Regions from separate parts of the Halomonas sp. V046 genome, predicted to be linked through region 1. Evidence: predicted binding sites of a transcription regulator. Region 1 holds the regulator's gene; the other holds the start of a gene.
What was found. The regulator FliA, encoded in region 1, starts transcription of late flagellar genes. The targets are predictions, from matches to a motif close to CTAAAGTTNNNNNNNNNNCNGCCGATA.
Positions count from the first base shown of each region.

Region 2: a site for FliA is predicted at 7,462-7,488, ahead of flgK (flagellar hook-associated protein FlgK). Genes of this name have one in related genera too.

Region 1 covers NZ_JBQXYF010000014.1:34,944-46,669, forward strand. The annotation lists gene ACUN9Y_RS17820 (CheR family methyltransferase) at 1-414, shown strand, start outside; gene ACUN9Y_RS17825 (protein-glutamate methylesterase/protein-glutamine glutaminase) at 519-1,577, shown strand; gene ACUN9Y_RS17830 (methyl-accepting chemotaxis protein) at 1,627-3,357, shown strand; gene cheY (chemotaxis response regulator CheY) at 3,405-3,794, shown strand; gene cheZ (protein phosphatase CheZ) at 3,822-4,487, shown strand; gene flhB (flagellar biosynthesis protein FlhB) at 4,709-5,902, shown strand; gene flhA (flagellar biosynthesis protein FlhA) at 5,940-8,024, shown strand; gene ACUN9Y_RS17855 (flagellar protein FlhE) at 8,021-8,467, shown strand; gene ACUN9Y_RS17860 (RNA polymerase sigma factor FliA) at 8,501-9,202, shown strand; gene ACUN9Y_RS17865 (hypothetical protein) at 9,315-10,097, opposite strand; gene ACUN9Y_RS17870 (hypothetical protein) at 10,269-10,448, shown strand; gene ahpC (alkyl hydroperoxide reductase subunit C) at 10,582-11,145, shown strand; gene ahpF (alkyl hydroperoxide reductase subunit F) at 11,512-11,726, shown strand, end outside.
Region 2 covers NZ_JBQXYF010000010.1:202,783-214,508, reverse strand. The annotation lists gene flgB (flagellar basal body rod protein FlgB) at 1-68, shown strand, start outside; gene flgC (flagellar basal body rod protein FlgC) at 96-503, shown strand; gene ACUN9Y_RS15275 (flagellar hook assembly protein FlgD) at 508-1,203, shown strand; gene flgE (flagellar hook protein FlgE) at 1,294-2,535, shown strand; gene ACUN9Y_RS15265 (flagellar basal body rod protein FlgF) at 2,549-3,307, shown strand; gene flgG (flagellar basal-body rod protein FlgG) at 3,359-4,141, shown strand; gene ACUN9Y_RS15255 (flagellar basal body L-ring protein FlgH) at 4,213-4,911, shown strand; gene ACUN9Y_RS15250 (flagellar basal body P-ring protein FlgI) at 4,969-6,060, shown strand; gene flgJ (flagellar assembly peptidoglycan hydrolase FlgJ) at 6,060-7,400, shown strand; gene flgK (flagellar hook-associated protein FlgK) at 7,518-9,164, shown strand; gene flgL (flagellar hook-associated protein FlgL) at 9,180-10,433, shown strand; gene ACUN9Y_RS15230 (TonB-dependent receptor domain-containing protein) at 10,623-11,726, opposite strand, start outside.

The DNA of each region.
Region 1 (11,726 bases):
ACCGAGGCCCTGGCCAAGGCCCGCGCCGGGGTCTATGCCATCGATCAGATCGCCAAGCTCGATGAGGCCAAGGCGCGACGCCACTTCCTGCGCGGCAAGGGCCGTCAGGAGGGGCTGGCCCGGATTCGTCCGGAACTCGCCGCCAACGTAACCTTCTCCGCGCTCAACCTGCTGGCGCCCTCGTGGGCGGTGCAGGGCCCCTTCGATGCGATCTTCTGCCGCAACGTGATGATCTATTTCGACCGCCCCACCCAGAAGCGCATCCTCGAGCGCTTCGCGCCACTGCTCAAGCCCGATGGCCTGCTGTTCGCCGGCCATTCGGAGAACTTCTCCTCGCTGTGCGAGGCCTTCCAGCTACGCGGCCAGACCGTCTATCGACTCGCCTCGCACCGTTATGCACACCCGGGCGCTTGAGCCGGTGCCATCCCGCTCGTGGCTAAAGAACTCGGCGCGTCGGCCGATAGCGGTATTACGAGCGCCTGGTCCGCCAGGCCGTCCCCGCCGCCAAGGAGAGCCGCTTGAGCGAGCCCAAGATCAAGGTGCTGTGTGTCGATGATTCGGCACTGATTCGCAACCTATTGAAGGAAATCATCCAGTCTCAGCCGGACATGGAAGTGGTCGCTGTCGCGCCGGATCCGCTGGTGGCTCGGGACCTGATCAAGCAGCACAACCCCGACGTGCTGACCCTGGACGTCGAGATGCCGCGCATGGATGGCCTCGACTTTCTCGAGCGCCTGATGCGCCTGCGTCCGATGCCGGTGCTGATGGTGTCATCGCTGACCCAGGCCGGCTCCGAGGTCACCCTCAGGGCGCTGGAGCTCGGTGCGGTGGACTTCGTCGCCAAGCCGGCCCTCGGCATCCGCGGCGGCATGCTCGAATACGCCGACGATATCGCCAACAAGCTGCGCGCCGCGGCGCGCTCGCGGCCGCGCCAGGCGCGTCCGCGCGACACCGCACCGACGCGCCTGAGCGCGCCGCTGATGTCCAGCGAGAAGCTCGTCATCATCGGCGCCTCCACCGGCGGTACCGAGGCCATTCGCCAGGTGCTCGAGCCGCTGCCGGCCAATAGCCCCGCGATCCTGATCACCCAGCACATGCCGGGCGGCTTCACGCGCTCCTTCGCCGAGCGCCTCGACCGGCTGTGTCAGATCTCGGTCAAGGAGGCCGAGGACGGTGAGCGCATCCTTCCCGGCCACGCCTACATCGCGCCGGGGGACCAGCACCTGGAGCTCGCCCGCTGCGGGGCCAACTACGTGGCTCGGCTCAACGATGGGGCGCCGGTGAATCGCCATCGCCCCTCGGTGGATGTGCTGTTCGCCTCGGCGGCTCGCCATGCCGGACGCAATGCCGTCGGCGTGCTGCTGACCGGCATGGGCAAGGACGGCGCGGCGGGGCTGGTCGAGATGCGCCAGGCCGGCGCCGCGACCCTGGCCCAGGACGAGGCCAGCTGCGTGGTCTTCGGCATGCCCCGTGAGGCCATCGCACTCGGCGGTGCCGGCGAGGTGGTGGCCTTGGACGAGGTGGCACCCAGGCTGCTCTCGCTGGTCGCGGCATCCGGCCGCGCCCAGCGGGTCTAACGCTCCCTTCGGGACGAAGGAAGCGCCCCACGAAAAGGACTCTTGCGTGATGCTACGACTACGACAAATCCGTCTTCATAGCGTGCTGGTGGGCGTGCTGGTGTGTTTCGTGTTGTGCACGACCGCCGTGGTTGGCATGAGCGTCGTCGCATCACGCTCCGCCGAACAAGCCCTTGGGCTGCTGAATCGCATCAACGTCGAACAGCTCAACGAGATCAATCGCGCCGACTCCCTGCTCAACGGCGCCCAACTGGAGCTCGAGACCGGCGCCAGCACCGATCGCCGATCCCCGGACCGAGACGCCCGCCTGGAGCAGGCCCGGACCTTGCTGGATCAGGCACAGACGCACTTTGCGCGCTTCGTCGCGGTGCCCAGGACCCCTCAGGGTGATGGCCTTGGTCAGGATATCGAGGACACCTTCCCGCAGGTGCTGGCAGGGGCCAACGCCCAGCTCGTCGCCCTCGAGCAGGGCGACCGGGCCGCCTATCGCAAGAGCCTCATCGACAGCCGCGCAGACAACGCTCGCCTGGATGGTCTGCTGACTGACTTCGGCAGCTATGCCGAGGCCCGCGGCGATGCCGTGGTCGCCAACTTCCGGTCACGCCTGTCGCTGTTTGCCAAGCTTGAGCTCGGGGCGGTACTGGCGATCCTGGCCATCCTCGGCTTTATCTACGTCGGCCTGCGCCGGCTGGTCATCGCGCCGCTGTCCCGGGCCGTGACCACCCTGGAAAACATCGCCCGATGCGACCTGTCCGACCCCATCGAGGTCCAGGGGCGCAACGAGATCAGCCAATTGTTCAGCGCCATGCGCGACATGCAGGCGGGCCTCTCCGGCACCGTCACCCAGGTCCGCCAGGGCGGCAACCGGATCGTCGCGGCGAGCCACGACATCGCCGACGGCAACACGGAGCTCGCCGGGCGCACCGAGCAACAGGCCGCGTCCCTCGAGCAGACCGCCGCAAGCATGGAACAGATCACCACCACCGTGGCCCAGAATGCCGACAATGCGGGCCAGGCACGCCACCTGGCAATGGAAGCCTCGCGCACCGCCGAACGCGGCGGCGAGGTGGTCACCGAAGTCGCCGAGACCATGGGCCGCATCAGCGCGAGCTCGCGCCAGATCGCCGAGATCACGGGCATGATCGACGCCATCGCCTTCCAGACCAACATCCTGGCCCTGAACGCCTCCGTCGAGGCGGCCCGGGCCGGGGAACAAGGACGAGGCTTCGCCGTGGTCGCCGGCGAGGTCAGAAACCTCGCCAGCCGCTCGGCCCATGCCGCCGGCCAGATCAAGGCCCTGATCGAGACATCGGTCGGCCAGGTCGACGACGGCGGCCGCCTGGTGCGCGACGCCGGAACGACGCTCAATGAGGTCGTCACCGCCGCGCGTCGGGTCAGCGATATCGTCGACGAGATCGCGGTGGCGTCCCGCGAGCAGAGTGACGGCATCGTCCAGATCGGCCAGGCCGTCACCCAGATGGACCAGGCAACGCAGCAGAACGCCGCCCTGGTGCAGCGCGTCACCCTGTCCGCCCAGGCCCTGACCGAGCAGGCGATCAGCCTCGATGCCGCGGTGGCGGTATTCCGCCTCCCGGCGGCGCCGGTCGAGATCGGCGCCACCCCGGCGACGCCGGCCGAGGCGGCCACCCCGCGCGCCAGTTCCGCCGATGGCGACGACAGTCGCGTCCCCCATGTCTCCCACACGTCCTCGCCGGGCCGCCCAACGGTGCGTCAGCAGCCGGCTCTGGCCGAGGCCGATGATGATTGGGAGGCCTTCTAGGGCCTCCCGCTTTACCTCCCCAAACCGACCTCAGAGGATCTCCCCCGATGGCCGACAAGAACATGCGCATCCTGGTCGTGGACGACTTTCCCACCATGCGCCGCATCGTCCGCAGCCTGCTCAAGGAACTGGGCTTCACCAATGTGGAAGAGGCTGAAGACGGCCAGGAGGGCCTCGCTCGCCTACGCGAGGGTGGCTTCGACTTCGTGGTCTCGGACTGGAACATGCCCAACCTCGACGGTCTGGACATGCTCAAGGCCATCCGCGCCGATGACGGCCTGAAGGCGTTGCCGGTGTTGATGGTCACCGCCGAGGCCAAGAAGGAAAACATCATCGCGGCGGCCCAGGCGGGCGCCAACGGCTATGTCGTCAAGCCGTTCACCGCGGCGACCCTCGAAGAAAAGCTCAACAAGATCTTCGAAAAGCTCGGTATGTGACGCCGCCAGCGCCACGAGGAGACACCCATGAACGAACAATACGCGGCAACCCCTGACACCACTCCCCACGGCGAAGACCTGGTGCAACGCATCGGCCACCTGACCCGCATGCTGCGCGAGAGCATGCGCGAGCTCGGCCTGGACAAGGAAATCGAGCGCGCCGCCGAGGCCATTCCCGATGCCCGCGACCGGCTAAGCTACGTGGCCGCCATGACCGAACAGGCGGCCGAACGCTCGCTCAACGCCATCGACCGCGCCCAGCCCCTGCAGGACAACCTGTGCGAACACGCCGAATCCCTCGACAGACGCTGGGACGACTGGTTCGCCGAGCCGGAGCAACTGGACGACGCCAAGGCCCTGGTGGTGGACACCCGGGCCTACCTGGCGATGGTGCCCGAGAGCACCCAGGCGACCCAGAAGGAACTGCTCGAGATCATGATGGCTCAGGACTTCCAGGACCTGACCGGCCAGGTGATCAAGAAGATGATGGACGTGATCCACGAGATCGAACACCAGCTCGTCCAGGTCCTGATCGACAGCGTCCCGCCGGGCGAAGCCCGCGAGAACCTGAGAAAACGCACCCACGATCGCGAAGACACCCTGCTCAACGGCCCCCAGATCAAGCCCGACGGCGACGACGTGGTGGCAAGCCAAGACCAGGTCGACGACCTGTTGGATGAACTAGGGTTCTAGCCGGCACGGGAGCTCGACGTTCGAAGCGACCACCCCCCATCGCCCCGTGGCGGTGGGGGGTTCGTTCGTGGGCACAAGCCCACCGGGCGATCGGCCCAGGATCGAGGGCATCTGGCGTCTAGCCCGCGGTTAACCCCCAACATCTCGATCTATTCGGGCCTTTGCCCTGGCGGCCCCGGTGCACAATGGGCGTCATCCCCACTTGTGCCCGATGCATCACCATGGCCGATACCACCAGCGATCAGGAAAAAACCGAAGAGGCCACGCCACGGCGCCTGGAGAAGGCGCGTGAGGAGGGCCAGGTGGCGCGTTCGCGTGAGCTTGCCACCTTCACACTGCTGCTCGGTGGCGTGGTCGGACTGTGGTCGATGGGCGCCATGCTCTACGACCAGCTCGGCGGGGTCATGGAGCAGGCCTTCTTGTTCGAGCGCCGCGAGGCCATGGAGACCATGCCGATGCTGGCCCAGGCGCTGTCACTGGGCAGCCGCACCCTGGTCAGCATGATCCCTCTGTTCGTGCTGCTGACGCTGATCGCCCTGGTGTCGCCGGCCCTGCTCGGCGGTTGGCTGATCTCGGCCAAGTCACTCAAGCCACAGCTGTCCAAGCTCAATCCGGCCAAGGGCCTGAAGCGCATGTTCTCGTCCCAGGCCCTGGCGGAGCTGGCCAAGGCCATCGCCAAGTCGGTCCTGGTCGGCGGCGTCGGCCTTGGCTACTTGTACCTGCACCGCGGGGAAGCCATGGGCCTGATGGAGCTGCCGCTGGCCGCGGCGCTGGCCTCGGCCATGCGCATGACCGCCGAGGCCAGTGGCCTGATGGTGATGACCCTGATCGTGGTGATCCTGATCGACGTGCCCTACCAGGTGTGGAGCCACGCCAAGAAACTGCGCATGAGCAAGGAAGAAATCAAGCAGGAGCACAAGGAGTCCGAGGGCGATCCCCAGGTCAAGGGCCGGATCCGCCAGCAACAGCAGGCCATGGCACGGGGGCGCATGATGAGCCAGGTGCCCGAAGCCGACGTGGTCATCACCAACCCCACCCACTACGCGGTGGCGCTGTCTTATCGCGAAGATGGCCAAGGCGCCCCCAGGGTCGTGGCCAAGGGCGCCGACGCCGTGGCCGCGCGCATTCGCGAGGTCGCCAGCGACGCCGGCGTGCCCCTCCTCGAGGCCCCGCCCCTGGCCCGGACCCTCTATCACCACGTCGACCTGGAGCACGAGATCCCCGCGGACCTGTACAGCGCCGTGGCCGAGGTACTGGCCTGGGCCTTCGGCCTCAAGCGCGCCACCGAACACGGCGGTGAACGGCCGCCGACCCCGGGCCACATCGAGGTACCGGCGTCCCTGGCCGTTGCCGCGGATGCCGCCGATCGCCCCGGCAACGCTGAAGCCCCCGATTCCACTAAGGACCTGAGATGACCAGAGCCACCGCCAGGCCCCGCTGCGAGGCCGCTCGATGAAGGGCATCAGCCACTATTTGACCAAGCGCGACTGGATGGCCGACGTGCCGATGAAGCTGCTCGCCGGGCCGCTTCTGATCATCATGATCCTGTCGATGATGATCCTGCCGTTGCCACCCTTCGCGCTGGATTTATTCTTCACCTTCAACATTGCCCTGTCGGTGATGGTGCTGCTGGTCAGCATGTTCACCCAGAAGCCGCTGGACTTCGCCGCCTTCCCAGCGGTCCTGCTGTTCACCACCCTGCTGAGGCTATCGCTCAACGTCGCCTCGACCCGGGTGGTGCTGATGAACGGCCACGAAGGCGGCGATGCCGCCGGCAAGGTCATCGAGGCCTTCGGCCAGTTCCTGGTCGGGGGCAACTTCGCCGTCGGCCTGGTGGTATTCCTGATCCTGGTGATCATCAACTTCATGGTCATCACCAAGGGCGCCGGGCGCATCGCCGAAGTCGGCGCGCGCTTCATGCTGGATGCCATGCCGGGCAAGCAGATGGCCATCGACGCCGACCTGAACGCCGGCCTGATCGGCGAGCAGGATGCCCGCCAGCGGCGTGCCGAAGTGGCCCAGGAAGCCGACTTCTACGGCTCCATGGACGGTGCCAGCAAATTCGTGCGCGGCGACGCCATGGCGGGCCTCGTGATCATGGTGGTCAACGTGCTCGGTGGCCTGATGATCGGCCTGCTGCAGTACGACATGGCCTTCAGCGACGCCGCGCGCACCTACATCCTGCTGACCATCGGCGATGGCCTGGTGGCGCAGATTCCGGCGCTGGTGATTTCCACCGCCGCCGGCGTGACCGTGTCCCGGGTCAACACCGACCAGGACGTCGGCCAGCAGATGATCAGCCAGTTGTTCGTCAATCCTCGGGTACTGATCTTGGCCGCCGGCGTGATGGGCCTGCTGGGCCTGGTCCCGGGCATGCCGAACCTGGTGTTCCTGCTCTTCACCGGCCTGCTCGGCGGCCTCGCCTGGTGGCTGACGCGCCAGGAAACGCGGCGCCAGATCGCCGAGGAGCAGACCATCGAGACGCCGCCGGCGCCGGAGGCCCCGGAAGCCAGCTGGGACGATGTTCAGCTGGTCGATACCCTGGGCCTGGAGGTCGGCCACCGGCTGATTTCCCTGGTCGATGCCCGCCAGCAGGGCGAGCTGCTCGGACGCATCAAGAGCGTGCGCAAGAAATTCGCCCAGGAGGTCGGCTTTCTGCCGCCGGTGGTGCATATCCGCGACAACCTGGAGCTGCCCGCCAGCGTCTATCGGATTACCCTCAAGGGCGCCGAGATTGGCCGCGCCGAGGCCTTCCCGGGGCACTGGCTCGCCATCGACCCAGGCCAGGTCTCCGGCGAGCTGGACGGTACTCCGACCCAGGACCCGGCCTTCGGCCTGCCGGCGGTGTGGATCGACGCCTCCCAGCGCGAGCGCGCCCAGGTCTACGGCTACACCGTGGTCGATGCCGGTACCGTGGTCGCGACCCACTTGAATCACCTGCTGCATCAACACTCAGCGGAAATGCTGGGCCGCCAGGAGGTTCAGAAGCTGCTCGACAAGCTCGGCGACGACCAGAAGTCGCTGGTCGAGGAAGTGGTGCCCAAGGCCCTGTCGCTGACCGCCTTCACCCGGGTGCTGCAGCAGTTGCTCGATGAAGATGTGTCGATTCGAGACCTGCGCACCATCCTCGATACCCTGGCCGAGTATGCGCCGACCCAGCAGGACCCGGTGGAGCTGACCGCCCTCGTGCGGGTGGCCCTGGGCCGGGCCATCACCCAGCAATGGTTCGCCGGCCACGAGACGCTCAACGTGATCGGCCTGGCGCCCCAGCTCGAACAGGTGCTGGGCCAGGCGATGAACGGCAGCGGCGCGCTGGAGCCAGGACTGGCCCAGACCCTGATGACCCAGACCGAGACCGCGCTGGCCCGCCACGAGGCCACCGGAGAGCCCTCGGTGCTGGTGGTCAGCCATGGCCTGCGCACGGTGCTGTCGCGTTTCTTGCGTCGCCGCCTGCGCCACCTCGTGGTGATGTCCCAGGCCGAGATCCCCGACGATCGGACCCTGCGCGTCACGACCCAGGTAGGAGGTCAGGGATGATCCCATGCCCGGCATGGCCTGGCCGGCGGCTCCAGGCGGTGCGCCTGACCCGGAGCCTGGCCTTGACGCTGGTGGTGATCGCCGGCCTGGGCCTTGGCGCCGCGCCGCTCGCGGCCGATGGCGGAGCCTGGGTCGGCGCGGCACCGCGACTCACGGTGGCCTCCAGCGAGATGGACCGCGTCTCGCAGCCGTTGACCTCGGCGAGTCCGGTACACGGCACGGTCAGCCGCGTGGTATGGCGCTACCGCACCCCGCCCGGCACTCGCCTGGTGGCGAGCCTGTGTCACGCCCAGCGCTGCGTGGGGCTGACCGGGCCGCGTGGCGTGACCGAGGCCCTCGCGGGGGTATCCGCGAGCGGCCCCCTGACGTTTTCCTTCCGCCTGGCAGAGGGCCAACGCCCGACCGTGGTGGAAGACATGCAAGTGATCGTCAATCACCGATAATGCGCTCGCACCGGTGCCATTGAGGCAAGGCCCATGTACACAGCACAAGGCAAGATCCATCAGCAGGCCCAGCTCGACGCCTACCTGCCCATGGTCCGCCGTCAGGCCCTGGCCCTGCAGGTCAGGCTGCCCGCGGGCGTCGATCTTGATGACCTGATCCAGGCCGGTATCGTCGGCCTGCTCGAGGCCCTCGGGCGGTATGACGCGAGCCAGGGGGCACAGTTCTCCACCTTCGCCAGCCAGCGCGTTCGCGGCGCCATGCTCGATGAGCTGAGAAGCCGTGACTGGCTGCCGCGCAGCGTGCGGCGCCAGGCCCGAGCGCTGGACGAGGCGACCCGAAACCTTCAGCAGCGCCTCGGCCGCGCCCCTGAAGAGCACGAGATCGCCGCGGAGCTGGACATCGACCTGGCGACCTACCGCCTGTTACTCGGCGACATCAACAATGGCCAGCTGATGCCCTTCGAGGAGCTGCTCGCCGAAGGCAGCGAGCATCGTTTCGTCGGCAAGGTCAGCGCGACGCCGCTGGCGGAGCTGATCGAGGGCGAAAAGCGCGAAGCGCTGGTCGCCGCCATTGCCGAGCTGCCCGAGCGCGAAAAGCTGCTGATGGCGCTCTATTACCAGGAAGAGCTCAACCTCAAGGAAATCGGCGCGGTGCTCGGCGTCAGCGAATCCCGGGTGTGCCAGCTGCATAGCCAAGCGGTGAGCCGGCTGCGGGGCGCGCTGATCGAGGTCTGATGACCGCGAGTCGGGCGCCACACTCGGCTCCGAGAACGGGGCGACCAGGCGCCATCCAGGCCTGCCTTGAACACCGTCGGCGCTAGGCGCGAGCTGGCTAGGCACGCGCTCGCTAGGCGTCGTCGGCCGCCTCCCCTTCAGGCGCCGGCCCCGCCGTGTGATACGGCAGCACCTCATCGAGCAGATCGACGATGTTCTCGAGGGCGATGGGCGCTTCAAGCCAGGCATCGAATGCCGGAGCCATGCGCGACACCCGTCGCCCGTGAGCCGCGACGGCCACCACCGGGACGCTACTTCGCCAGCCGCCACACAGACGCTGCTCGAGGGCGGAGAGCAGTGGCAGACGCGGGTCCACCAGCACCAGATCCGGCGGCATCAGCCGCAACAGCCAGTCGGCAAGGCAAGCATCGGCGACGATATCCAAACGCAGCCGACGCTGGCCCTGCAGGGCCTTCTGGACGTTGCGGCGGACCTTGGAATCATCACCGATAAAGAGGATGCGTAGGGGCGTGATATCGGGCTCGGCGGTAGCCGGCAGGTAGTGATCGTGGATCCAACCGCCCAGGGTCTCGAGCCCGGTCAGGCTCAATGGGGCATTGTCGCGCGCCGGGAACATCATCAGCTGCCAGCGCGGCATGCCGTTCTGCCCCAGGCGCAAGATGCAGGGCTTCGGGAAAGCGGCAACGCCAGGGGGATCGGCCCCCTGAACCGCGGCCAGACGCAGCCGCCGGCGATCGTCCAGGGTTACCGGGCGAGGGCTCGCCCAGCAGCCGGCGTCATCACCGAGGATGACGCGGTCGGCCTGCATCACGCGTCTGACCAGATCAACAAAATGACAGGGCGCTTGTTGCCAGGCGGCCATGCCCGCCGCCATGGGGCGATGGGGATCGCTCATGGATCCCTCCTCTTTTACGCCAGTCCCGACGCGGGTTCTGCCTCACGGGAACCGACGTGGACTGCGATCTATCGACATCGCGCGCTGAGCCAACCGACCTACTCCCATGCTGCCGCTTCGGTGTCGGCGCTGCTCGGCATCGGCTCGCCAGAGGTCTGGGGTGGAAGTTTGATGCAGCGACAGGAATCACCGCGGCCGGTGTGGCTGATGGAAGAGCGCTGCCATGAGAAGGCGGTGGCGATGAAGGGCACTATCTACCCGCGCTATCTACCCGCGCTATCTCACTGCTATCTCACCGTTCTCCCTCAGGGCGAACCTCACAAGGCGTTGTCACATGGCCTATGTCATTGACGGAGCCATGGGCCTGGCGATAGCCCCTTGGTATCAGCACCATCGCGGCATTCAATTTATCCTATCGCGTGCGTCTCGTTACTCTGTGTGCCGTCTTCGACACATTCCTTACACAGGCAACAGGAGAACACCGATGTCCCTGATCAATACCGTCGTCAAGCCGTTCAGCGCTACCGCCTTCCACAACGGCGAATTCGTCGACGTGACCGAAGAAAGCCTGAAAGGCAAGTGGAGCATCTTCTTCTTTTATCCGGCGGACTTCACCTTCGTCTGCCCGACCGAACTGGGTGACCTGGCCGACAACTACGAAGAATTCAAGCGACTCGGCGTCGAGATCTACAGCGTCTCCACCGACACCCACTTCACCCACAAGGCCTGGCACGATAGCTCCGAAACCATCGGCAAGCTCCAGTTCCCGATGCTGGCCGATCCGACGCTGACCATTTCGCGCAACTTCGAGGTACTGATCGAGCAAGACGGTCTCGCCGAGCGCGGCACCTTCGTCATCGACCCCGAAGGCAAGGTCCAGATCGTCGAGATCAACGCCGGCAACATCGGCCGCAACGCCGAAGAGCTGCTGCGCAAGGTCAAGGCCGCTCAGTATGTCGCCGCCCACCCCAACGAGGTGTGCCCGGCGAAATGGAAGGAAGGCGAAGAGACCCTCGCGCCCTCCCTCGACCTGGTCGGCAAGATCTAAGGCCACCGGCTCTTGGCCTGCCATCTCAGGCCATGCCAAGAAGCACTTTAATACGCCCTTTGAAGGCCAAGGGTGCCGCCTGGCGGCGCCCTGCATTGACCATCGAATCGAGCGGCGCAAGGCGACCCACTGCCCGTCGCATGAGTCGCCATCGCGACGCCTTCGACTCGGTGGTCTTTCTCCCCGATGACGTGAGACGCCCGAGACCCGGCCCTGGCCTCGACGGCGCCCCTTCGTTCGATATCTCGGTCACCGCCGCCTCACCTATCCGGCGTCTGATTCGGTCAATGCGCGGTCAAATTGACCCAACGCGCAGCGCTATCGCCACGCCATCTTTGCCACCCAACACGAGGAAGTGCCGCTGTCATGCTGGACGACGCTCTGAAAAATCAGCTGAAAACCTATCTGGAAAAGGTCACGCAACCCTTCGAGTTGGTCGCCACCCTGGATGACGGCGACAAGTCCAGGGAACTCCACGGACTACTCAGCGATATTGCCGCACTGAGCGACATGATCCGTCTGTCTAGCGCCGAGCAGGCCAGCGCAGATTCGCGTGTGCCCTCCTTCGCGCTGCACAAGGG
Region 2 (11,726 bases), on a different contig from region 1:
AGACGGCCTTGACCCTGATCAACAGTCGCATTCAAGGCCTCAAGCAGGCCATGCAGCCAGAACGCTAAGCCTTTCTCCCACAAGGAGCGTGACCGATGTCGATGTTCTCCGTGTTTGATATCGCCTCGTCGGCGATGAGCGCCCAGTCCCAGCGCATGAACGCCACCGCCAGCAACCTGGCCAACGCCGACAGCGTCAGCGGCCCCAACGGCGAGGCCTATCGCGCCCGCCAGGTGATGTTCGAATCCCAGACCGCCGGCGCCGCCGGTATCGGTGGCGTGCGGGTCAGCGAGGTCATCGAGGATCCCTCGCCGATGCGTCAGGAGTATCGGCCGGAGCATCCGCTGGCCGATGACGAGGGCTATGTGGCCATGCCCAACGTCGACCCGGTGGGCGAGATGGTCAACATGATCTCTGCCTCACGTTCCTATCAGGCCAACGTCGAGGTCATGAACACCAGCAAACAGCTGATGCTCAAGACGCTGACCCTGGGTGAGGGCTAAGACCGTGGCCAATACCATCGATGCAAGCATCTATAACGGCGTCAACGCCGCCGCGGCCAGCGCCAGTTCCAGCAAGGCCTCCGAAGAGCTCGGTGACAACTTCATGACCATGCTGGTCACCCAGCTGCAGAATCAGGACCCGCTCAACCCCATGGACAACAGCGAGATGACCTCGCAGTTGGCCCAGATCAACACCGTGTCGGGGATCGAGGATCTCAATGCGTCGCTCGCGGCCATCACCGGGCAGATCAACGCCGGCCAGGCGATGCAGGCGACCTCGCTGATCGGCAAGGGCGTGCTGGTCCCCGGCGATCGCTTGCTGCTGACCCAGGCCGAGGATGGCAGTCAGATCACCACGCCATTTGGCATCGAGCTCAATCAGCCCGCCGCCAACGTCAAGGTGACCATTACCAACCAGTCCGGGGAAGTCATCAACAGCTACGACATCGGCCCGGCATCCTCGGGCGTCGAGTCGTTCCAGTGGGATGGCCTGACCGATGACGGTGCGGCCACCGTAGAGGGCGCCTACCACGTTGCCGTGGAGGCGACCGGAGCCGATGGCGAAGCGCTCGAGGTCGGCACCCTGAACTACGCCATCGTCGGCGGTGTGACGCCGGCCGATGAAAACGGCCGGGTGGCTCTCGATCTGGGTGCCGTCTATGGCCAGGTGGGTCTTGGCGATGTTCGCCAGATCCTGTGACCGCGCCGAGCGATCGACGCTAGCAACGACGCCGAAAAAACGACGCTGGATGAGGTCGAGAACAGCGCAACCTACGCAGAGGAATGACCAATGGGATTTTCACAAGCGCTCAGCGGCCTGAATGCCGCCGCCAACAGCCTCGATGTGCTGGGTAACAACATCGCCAACTCGCAGACCGTGGGCTACAAGAGCGGCAGCGCCCAGTTTGCCGACGTCTTCGCCAACTCGCAGATCGGCCTCGGTACCCAGATGTCGGCCGTGCTGCAGGACTTCAGTGGCGGCAACCTGGAGTCCACCAACCGCCCGCTCGATCTTGGCATCAGCGGCGACGGCTTCTTTCGCATGGAGCAAAACGGCCAGGTCGTCTACTCGCGTAACGGCCAGCTGACCCTGACTCCGGAGGGCTATCTGCAGAACGCCCAGGGCGCTCGTATCATGGGGTACGGCGTCAATGCCGCGGGGGCGGTCCAGGTCGGCGGCCAGCCGGACATTCTGCAGGTCGGTGCCGAAGAGATGCCGGCCAGCGCTACCAACCGGGTGTCCTCGACCTTCAACCTCGATTCGCGCAAGGAGGCCGGCGTCGACCTGAATCAGGTCAGCCTGACGGACCCGGCCGGCAACAAGGTCGACGTGGATTATCACTACTCGAACAATTTCACCGCCTATGACTCGCTGGGCAATCCGCGCAACGTCACCGTCTACTACGAGAAGACCGGTGCCAATAGCTGGTCGGCCAAGACCGCCATGGACGGTAAGGTGCTGATGGACGGCGCCGCCCCCCAGAGCCTCGACATGACGTTTACCCAGAACGGCCAGCTGGCTACGCCCGACCCCGCCCAGTTCGCCATGACCTTTGCCAGCGACGACTTCCTCGATGGCGCCGCGGCAGACATGAACCTGACCTTCGACGTCGCCGGCTCCACCCAGTTCGGCAACGAATCGAGCACCACCGCGCTCAACCAGAACGGCTACACCTCCGGCGCCCTGGTCGGCATCACGATCCAGGACGATGGCACCGTGGTGCGCAACTACGCCAACGAGCAGTCCCGGGCCGCCGGCCAGATCGCCCTGGCCAACTTCCGCAACCCCGAGGGCCTGAAGCCCATGGGTGACAACGCCTGGGCGGCCACGGACGCCTCGGGTCAGGAGCTGGTGGGGGCCCCGGGCACGGGCCTGCTGGGCGGCATTCAGTCCGGTGCGGTGGAGACATCCAACGTCGACATGGCCCGCGAGCTGGTCAACATGATCGTCACCCAGCGCGCCTACCAGGCCAACTCCCAGACCATCAAGACCCAGGACGAGGTCCTGCAGACCGCCATCAACCTGCGCTAAGGAGCCCTGAGCCATGGATCGACTTCTGTATACCGCCATGAGCGGCGCCCGCCAGAGCATGGAACAGCAGGCGGTGGTCAGCCACAACCTGGCCAACGCCTCGACCACGGGCTTCCGGGCCCAGCTGCAGGCCATGCGAGCGGTGCCGGTGGAAGGCGACGGGCGCCTGGCGACCCGCGTCTCGGTGGCGGCTTCGACCCCTGGCTCGGACTTTTCCCCCGGCGCGATCACCCGTACCGGCCGGACCCTGGACGTGGCCATCGACGGCAGCGGTTTTCTGGCCGTGCAGGCCGCCGATGGCAGCGAAGCCTATACCCGACAGGGCGACCTGCAGGTCGACGGCAACGGCCTGTTGATGAGCATGGGACGCCCGGTGATCGGCGAGGGTGGCCCGATTCAGGTGCCGCTGGAAGCGGAGGTGTTTATCGGCGCCGACGGCACCCTCAGTGGCATCGGCATGGGCCAGGATCCTGACTCCCTGGCCGAGATGGGGCGCCTGAAGCTGGTCGATCCGGGCGAGGCGGGGCTTTTGCGTGGCGCCGATGGCCTGTTTCGTGCGCCCCCCGACGCCGCCGGCAATTCGGCGCCGTTGCCGGCCTCCGACGCCGTGACGGTGGTCAGCGGGGCGCTCGAGGGCAGCAACGTCAACCCGGTGGAATCCATGGTGGCGATGATCGATGTGGCGCGGCGCTATGAGCTGCAGACCAAGATGATCAGCACCGCCGACGAAAGCGCCCAGCGCGCCAATAGCCTGCTGTCGCTCAACGGCTGATGCCGATGAGCCACGCCAGGCCCGAGTGAATAGCCCCTCAAGGAACCCCCGATGATCAAGTCACTGTGGACGGCCAAGACCGGCCTCGAGTCTCAGCAGGTCAAGCTCGACGTCATCTCCAACAACCTGGCCAACGTCTCGACCAACGGCTTCAAGCAGTCCCGTGCCGTGTTCGAGGACCTGTTGTATCAGAACCTGCGCCAGCCCGGCGCCCAGAACAACGTTCAGGATCGCCTGCCCTCCGGCATGCAGGTGGGCAGCGGTGTGCGCCCCGTGGCCACGGAGCGGCTGCACACCCAGGGCGGCCTGGAGGCGACTCAGAACTCTCGCGATCTGGCCATCAACGGCAAGGGCTTCTTCCAGGTGCTGATGCCCGATGGCACCACCGCCTTTACCCGGGACGGCAGCTTCCAGCTCGACGAAAACGGCCAGATGGTGTCGGCCAATGGCTATCCGGTAGAGCCGGCGATCATCATCCCCGACAACGCCCTGTCGGTGTCGATCGGCGAGGACGGCATCGTCTCGGTGACTCAGCCCGGCACCAGCGAGTCCGACGAGATCGGCCAGATCACCCTGTCGACCTTCGTCAACGCCACCGGGCTGCAGTCGCTGGGCGGCAACCTCTACGCCGAGACCTCGTCCTCCGGGCCGCGCAACGAAGGCATCCCCGGCATGAACGGCGCCGGCCGCCTGCTGCAAGGCTATGTCGAGACCTCCAACGTCAACGTGGTCGAGGAAATGGTCAGCATGATCGAGACCCAGCGCGCCTATGAGATCAACAGCAAGGCCGTGCAGACCAGCGATGAAATGCTGGCGCGCCTGGCTCAGCTGTAAACCCGGGCGCACCTCGGCCCGCTAGCCATCACGTCAACCAGCCCCATCAATCGTCTCGCCCGGAGTTCGCCATGCGCCCCCGCTTCGTTTCCGCCACTTGCCTCACGCGCCCCTTGCTGGCGCTTGTCGCACTGGCCCTGCTCGTGCTGTCGGGCTGCGCCCAGATTCCCCATGCCTCGGTGGTAGGCGAGCAGGAACAGATCACCATTCCCGACCGGCCGCTGCCGGTGGCCAATGGTTCGATCTTCCAGAAGGCCCGGGGCTACCAGCCGCTGTTCGAAGATCGGCGTCCGCGCGCCATGGGTGACATTCTCACCATCGTGCTCGATGAAGAGGTCAGTGCGAGCAAGAATGCGCGCTCCAACGCCGACCGAGACGGCAGCTCCAACCTGACGTTCACGGCCGTGCCCGAGGGCCTCGAGGAGCTGATGGATTACGGCTTCGAGATCGATGGCAATTCGGATTTCGAGGGCGGCGGCGGGTCCGAGGCCAACAACTCCTTCACCGGCACCATCACCGTCTCGGTGGTCGAGGTGATGAACAACGGCAACCTCAGGGTGCGCGGCGAGAAGCAGATCGCGATCAACCAGGGCACCGAGTTCATCCGTTTCGGCGGGGTGGTCAATCCGCGCACGATCACCGCCCAGAACACCGTGCCGTCGACTGCCGTCGCCGATGCGCGCATCGAGTACGTCGGCAACGGCTACATCAACGAGGCGCAGTACATGGGCTGGATGCAGCGCTTCTTCCTCAACGTTTCGCCGTTCTAGGGGCTCGTCATGCGTAATCCTGTGACACGTCGCCCGACCCTGGTGCTGGGCTCGGTGATGCTGGTGCTGCTGGGGGGCCTGATGATGTTCTCCGCCGTGGCCAAGGCCGAGCGCATCCGCGAGCTGGCGTCCTTCGCCGGCGTGCGCGACAACCAGCTGGTCGGCTATGGCCTGGTGGTGGGGCTCGACGGCACCGGCGATCAGACCATGCAGGCGCCGTTTACCGGCCAGAGCCTGAACAACATGCTGTCTCAGCTTGGCATTACCGTGCCGCCGGGCACCAACATGCAGCTGCGCAACGTCGCCGCCGTCATGGTCACCGCCGACCTGCCACCGTTTGCGCGGCCCGGTCAGCGCCTCGATGTGGTGGCATCATCGGTCGGCAACGCCCGCAGCCTGCGCGGCGGCACCCTGCTGATGACCCCGCTCAAGGGCGCCGACGGCGACGTCTATGCGCTGGCCCAGGGTAACCTGCTGATCAACGGTGCCGGCGCCGAAGCCGCCGGCAGCAGCGTGCAGATCAGCCACCAGGCCGCCGGCCGCATCGCCGGCGGCGCCATGGTCGAGCAGGAAGTGCCACTGGCCCTCGGCGGCGCCGATGGCGTGCTGGAGCTGCACCTCAACGAGGCCGATTTCGGCACCGTGGAGCGCATGGTGACGGCCATCAACGGCGCCTTCGACTATCCGGTGGCCTCGGCCCGCAATGGGGGCGTGATTTCCCTCAATGGCCCCACCAACGCCAACTCGCGGGTCAACTTCATGGCCCGGGTCGAGAACGTGGAGGTCAACCCGATGCCGGCACCGGCCCGGGTGGTGTTGAATTCACGCACCGGCTCCATCGTGCTCAACGGTGCCGTGACGCTCAATCGTGCCGCCGTGGCTCACGGCAACCTGTCGATTGTCATCGACACCGCCTTCGGCGTCAGCCAGCCGGCGCCCTTCAGCGATGGTGGACAGACCGTGGTGGTGCCGGATGCCGACATCTCCATCGAGCAGGAGCCGGGCACCCTCAAGGTGGTCGAAGGCGCCAACCTGCTCGACGTGGTGGACGCCCTGAACGCCCTCGGCGCGACTCCCAATGACCTGATGGCGATTCTCGAAGCGCTGAAGGCGGCGGGCTCGCTCAGGGCCGAGCTGGAGATTATCTGATGAGTCTGTATTCGGCAGTCAACCCCCCGGCGGGTCTGGGCGGCGCAGGAGCGACCGGTGGCCTGTCGGCCTCGGGGCTGAGCGGCGCCAGCTTCGCCACCGGCGCTTCCGGCCAGGCCGGCTTCGCCCTGGACCTTCAGGGGCTGGAGCGGCTCAAGACCAGCGCACGCAACAACGAAGGCGCGGCCGCCGGTGAGGCGGCGCGTCAGTTCGAGGCGCTGTTCATCGACATGATGATGAAGAGCATGCGCGAGGCGATGCCGAGCTCGGGCCTGACCGATTCCAAGGAAACCGAGTTCTACCAGACGCTGCTCGACAAGCAGTGGTCCCAGACCATGGCCCGGCGCGGCATTGGCCTGGCCGATCAGCTGCTGTCGCAGTTGGGTGCGCCCCAGGCCAGTGAGCGCGGCGACCAGATCGAGCAGTTGATCGCCGGTATTCCCCGCGGTACGCCGCGGCCGCTGTCCAACGCCCTGCGCGAGGACGCCGTGGCAAGCGTGGAGGAAGTGCCGCAGCCACAGAGCTTCCTCGACGAGCTGGGCGCGGTGGAACAAGGCATGAGTGCGCCTCAGGCCCAGGCCAGCATCGCCGGGGTCGAGGCCCGCGACACCCCCGACCACGTGCAGGCCTTCCTCGACAAGCTGGCTGCTCCCGCCCAGGCCGCGAGCCGCGCCTCCGGGGTGCCTGCCGAGCTGATCCTGGCCCAGGCGGCGCTGGAAACCGGCTGGGGCCGCCACGAGATCGCGACCGGTAGTGGCGCCAACAGCTACAACCTGTTCGGCATCAAGGCCGGGTCGTCGTGGAACGGCGCCACCACGCGTATTACCACCCATGAGGTCGAGGGCGGCGAACGCCTCAAGATCCGCGACGACTTTCGCGTCTATGGCTCCTTCGAAGAAGCCTTCACCGACTACGCCAGGTTGATTTCGACCAACCCGCGCTACGCCGCCGTGGTCGATGCCCCGGACGCTGCCGGCGCGGCGATGGCGCTGCAACAGGGCGGCTACGCCACCGACCCGGCCTATGGCGCCAAGCTGATCGCCGTGATGCACAGCATGGGGCCGCTGGAAGCCGCACCGGGCGGCGGTGACAACATCCGCCTGGCGCGCTGGGCCGAGCGTGCACCTGAGCCCGCTCCAGCGCCTGCCAGGAGCCAGGCCGAGAGTGCCATTGCAGCCGCCGTTGGCGCCTCCCAGGGCACGTCGAACGGCTCTTCGACGAGCCCGTCCGGCAGTTCGGCTAGCACCCAGAGCGCCGATAGTGTCGATAGCGCGACCACCAGCGGCGCCGATGACTGGCTCGCCCAGGCCGATCTGATGACTCCGACGGCGGTGTTCTGAGGGAGCGGGGCACAATGACATTGGCGGTGCCGCCGACGGCGGCAGCGACGCTGGATTTTCCCTCAAGGATTGTCGGCCGCGGCCGATAACCGAGGCATAGGCGCAAGGAACCCAATCATGAGCATGTTCTCCATCGGCCTGAGTGGTCTCAATGCCGCTCAGAATGCCCTCGGCACCACCAGCAATAACATCAGCAACGTCTTCACGCCGGGCTACAATCGCGAGATCACCGTGCTTGGGCAAGGCGGAGCCACCAGTGGCGTTCAGGTCAACGATATTCAGCGCCAGTTCAATCAGTACGTGGCCGACCAGTTGAACGCCGCCAAGAGCGCCACCTCGGCGCTGGATGCCTACCAGACCCAGATCAACCAGATCGATAGCCTGCTGGCGGATCAGGACGCCGGCCTGGCGCCGCTGATGCAGGGCTTCTTCTCGTCCATGGAAGACCTGGCCGGTGCGCCATCCGACCCCGCCGCGCGCCAGGGCGTGCTGGGCGCGGCGGATACGCTCTCGGCTCAGTTTCGCGCCTTCGACGGCTATCTGCAGGACATGCAGCAGGGCATCAACGGCCAGATTCGTGACGAAGTCGGCCAGATCAACAACACCACCGAGCAGCTCGCCGGGCTCAACCGCGAGATAGCGCTGGCCCGTGCCAGGAGCGGTGAGGCGCCCAATGCCCTGCTCAACCAGCGTGATCAACTGGTCAGCGAGCTCAGCGAGCGGTTGGACGTGGAGCTGACGGTGCAGGACGGCAAGTCCTACCAGATCAGCCTGCCCGGTGGCCAGCCGCTGGTCTCCGGCACCCAGTCCTACAAGCTCGAGGCGGTGGCGTCGCCGAATGACCCGCAGCGTATCGTGGTCGGCTATCACGACCCGGGCGGCGGCACCCAGGCCCTCGATGAAGACGCGATTCAGGGCGGCAGCCTCGGCGGTTTGATGGCGTTTCGCGCCGAGACCCTCGACCGCACCCAGAACCAGATCGGCCAATTGGCGGTGTCCTTCGCCGTGGCCTTCAACGAGCAGCACGCCCAGGGCATGAACCTGGACGGCGAGCCGGGTGGCGATCTGTTCGACATCGGCTCCCCGCGGGTATTCTCCGATGCGGCCAACGCCGGTGGCGCCGAGATCACGGCGGTCTTTGACAACGCCAATATCGCTGCCCTCGAAGCCAACGACTTCACGGTCCGGGTGGTCGACGCCGCCGCCACGCCGCCGACCTTCGAGATCACGCGCAACGGCTCCGGCACGCCATTGGATGCCAGCGAAGTGAGCTATGACGCCGCCACCGGGGAGCTGGGCTTCGGCGGCGTGACGCTTACCATCGATGATCCGGCCAAGCTCGCCGATGGTGACAGCTTCGAGGTGCAGCCGGTGCGTCGCGCCGCCTCGGAGTTTGCCAACGCCATCGACGACCCCGACAAGATCGCGGCTGGCCTGTCTGACGCCAGCGGTGACAACGAGAACGCTCTGGCGATGCAGAAGTTGCAGGACCAGCTGCTGGTGGGCGGCAGCGCCACCTTCAGCCAGTCCTATGCCTCCATGGTCAGCGACGTGGGCAACCGTACCAATATCGTCCAGGTCAACCTGGCCGCCCAGCAGGGCCTGAGTGAGCAGCTCAGTGCGGTGCAGCAGTCCGAGTCCGGGGTCAACCTGGATGAAGAGGCCGCCAACCTGATCCGCTACCAGCAGTACTACCAGGCCAACGCCAAGGTCATCGACACGGCGACCTCGGTGGTGGACACCATCCTTGGCCTGCGGCCCTGATTTCGGAGATAGCCCATGCGCATCAGCACCGTGACCATGTACGAGCAGAGCGTCGGCTCGATGAATCGCCAGCAAGCGGACTTCATGCATCTGAGCCAGCAGCTGGCCTCGGGGCGTCGGGTGGTCAATCCGTCAGACGACCCTCAGGCGGCTTCGCGGGCCGTGGCCGTGGGCCAGTCCCAGGCGGTCAACCAGCAGTTCAGCGATGCCAGAGTCAGCGCGCGCAACGCCCTGTCTCAGGAAGAAAGCGTGCTCAACAGCGTCAGCGACGCCGTGGCCAGCGCCAAGGCGCTGGTCATCCAGGCCGCCAACGGGACCCTGAGCGACGCCGACCGTCAGTCGGTGGCAAGCGAGCTGCGCGGCATCTATGAAACCGTGCTCGGTCAGGCCAACGCCACCGATGGCAACGGTCACTACCTGTTCGGCGGCTACCAGGATTCCAGCGCGCCCTTCGTCTCCTCCGGCGGTAGTGTCGGCTATGAAGGGGCCGACCAGGTGCGCAAGCAGCGCGTCGATGCCTCTCGCGACATGCCGGTGGGCGATACCGGTCGCGATATCTTTCTTTCGGTACCGAGCGGATCTGGCTTCGTGGCGAGCCAGGGCGGCCCGGATAGCACCAGCGTCGACGGTGGCAACACCGGCAGCGTGACCTTCAAGGGCCCCGATGTGATCGATAGCGCCGTGGCTTCGGCCAGCGGCCGCTATCAGGTGGTGTTCTCGGAGTCTGGCGGTGACACCACCTACAGCGTGCTTGAGCAGGACGACAGCGGCACCTGGGTCAGCGCCGGCATCGATGGTGAGCCCTATGATGCCGCAGGCACCACCGTGGAAGTCGGTGGTCTGCGCATGGAGCTCAAGGGCCAGCCCGCGGATGGCGACAAGATCACCCTGGGCCCCGCCGATGAAATGAACACCGACCTGTTCAAGACCTTCGAGAAGGTCCTGTCGGTGCTCGAAAGCCCGGCCGAGACCGACGCCGAGCAGGCCACGCTGAGCAACACCCTGAACGTGGCCATGCGCGAGTTCGACGCCAGCCTCGACAACGTTCTGACCAAGCGTGCCTCCGTCGGTGCCCGCCTCAACGAGCTCGACGTCATCGACTCGGTCAGCGGCAATCGTGAGCTGAACTACGCCCAGACCATGTCGGACCTGGTGGACCTTGACTACAACCAGGCGATTGCCGAGTACAGCCTGCGCCAGGTAGGCATGCAGGCGGCCCAGCAGGCCTTTGTCGGCATGCGCGATTTGTCGTTGTTCAAGTATCTTTGAGTACGGCTTGACGCCGTATGATGCTCTCGCCGCCAGCCACTACCACGCCGTAATCTAGGCTGAAGGATTTGCCGTTTGGGCTTGGACGACAAGACTCGACGCCTAGGCAACTCGTAAGGCGGCGCCTCGTTATCGGGGCGCCGCCTTGTTGTTCCTGCCGGTGGGGGCCTTGTCTGGCTGGCCGCTTGATCAGAAGTGCAGGTCGACTCGGGCCCAGAACATGCGGCCCGGTTCATTGACCCGTTCGTTGGCGTCGAAGCCGAAGCCACCGTCGCCGGCGACGTTCAGGTGCTCGCTGTAGGTCTTGTCGAAGACGTTGTCGACGCCGGCGCTTAGCGTAAGCGCTTCGCTGACGTCGTAGGCGCCGTTGAACGCCAGGGTGCCGAAGCCGCTGGCGTCGCCAAAATCCTTGCCGGCGACGTTGCCCTTGCCCTCATCGGTGCGGTGCTGGGCCGCCACGACGCGCCACAGCGCACCCAGCGAGTAGTTGTCGCGGGCGTAGGTCAGGCCGAAGCGGGTTTCCAGCGGCGGTATCTGCGGCAGCGGCTCGTGATCCTCGACGTTGCGGGCCCAGGCGTAGGCCAGGTTGGCGTCGCCCGTCCAATGGTCGCTGATGGCGTAGCTGACGCCCATCTCGGCGCCGGCCAGCTGGGCATCGACGTTGTTGACCCGGGTGTCGTCGCCCATGGCGCCGCCGTTGTAGTCGAACAGGATGAAGTCTTCGACGTAGCCTGCGTAGGCGTTGGCCCAGGCATCGAAGCGCGCGCCCCGGTACTGGATGCCGAGATCGAGCTGGGTGGTCTTTTCCGGCTCGACGCCTTCGAAGGCGTTCTCGTCGCCGTTAGGGCCCAGGTTGTCGGGGTTGAGTTCCCACATGTCGGGGAACCGCTCGACGTGGCCGAGGCCGGCGTAGATCGTGGCCGGCATGGCCGACACGTCGTGCTCGTAGCGTAGGAAGCCACTCGGCAGGCGGTCGTGGCGCACGTCACCGGCGCTGTCGCTTTGCCCTTGGTCGTTCTCGTCCTCCACCCGGTAGTAGTCGTAGCGGGCGCCACCGATCAGGCGTTGCGCGTCTGTTGCGTACCAGGTCAGCTCGCTGAAGGCGCCGACCTGATCGCGAGTGTAGTCCTCGTCCCAGGCGAACCGACCGACACCCTGATAGTTACCGTGCATGTCGTAGCGTGAATCGCGGCGGCGATGGTCCTCGGTACGGCCGTCGACGCCGGCGATCCAGGTGACCGAATCCCAGTCCCAGGTCGAGGCGATGCGCCCACCACGAGCCCGACGGTCCAG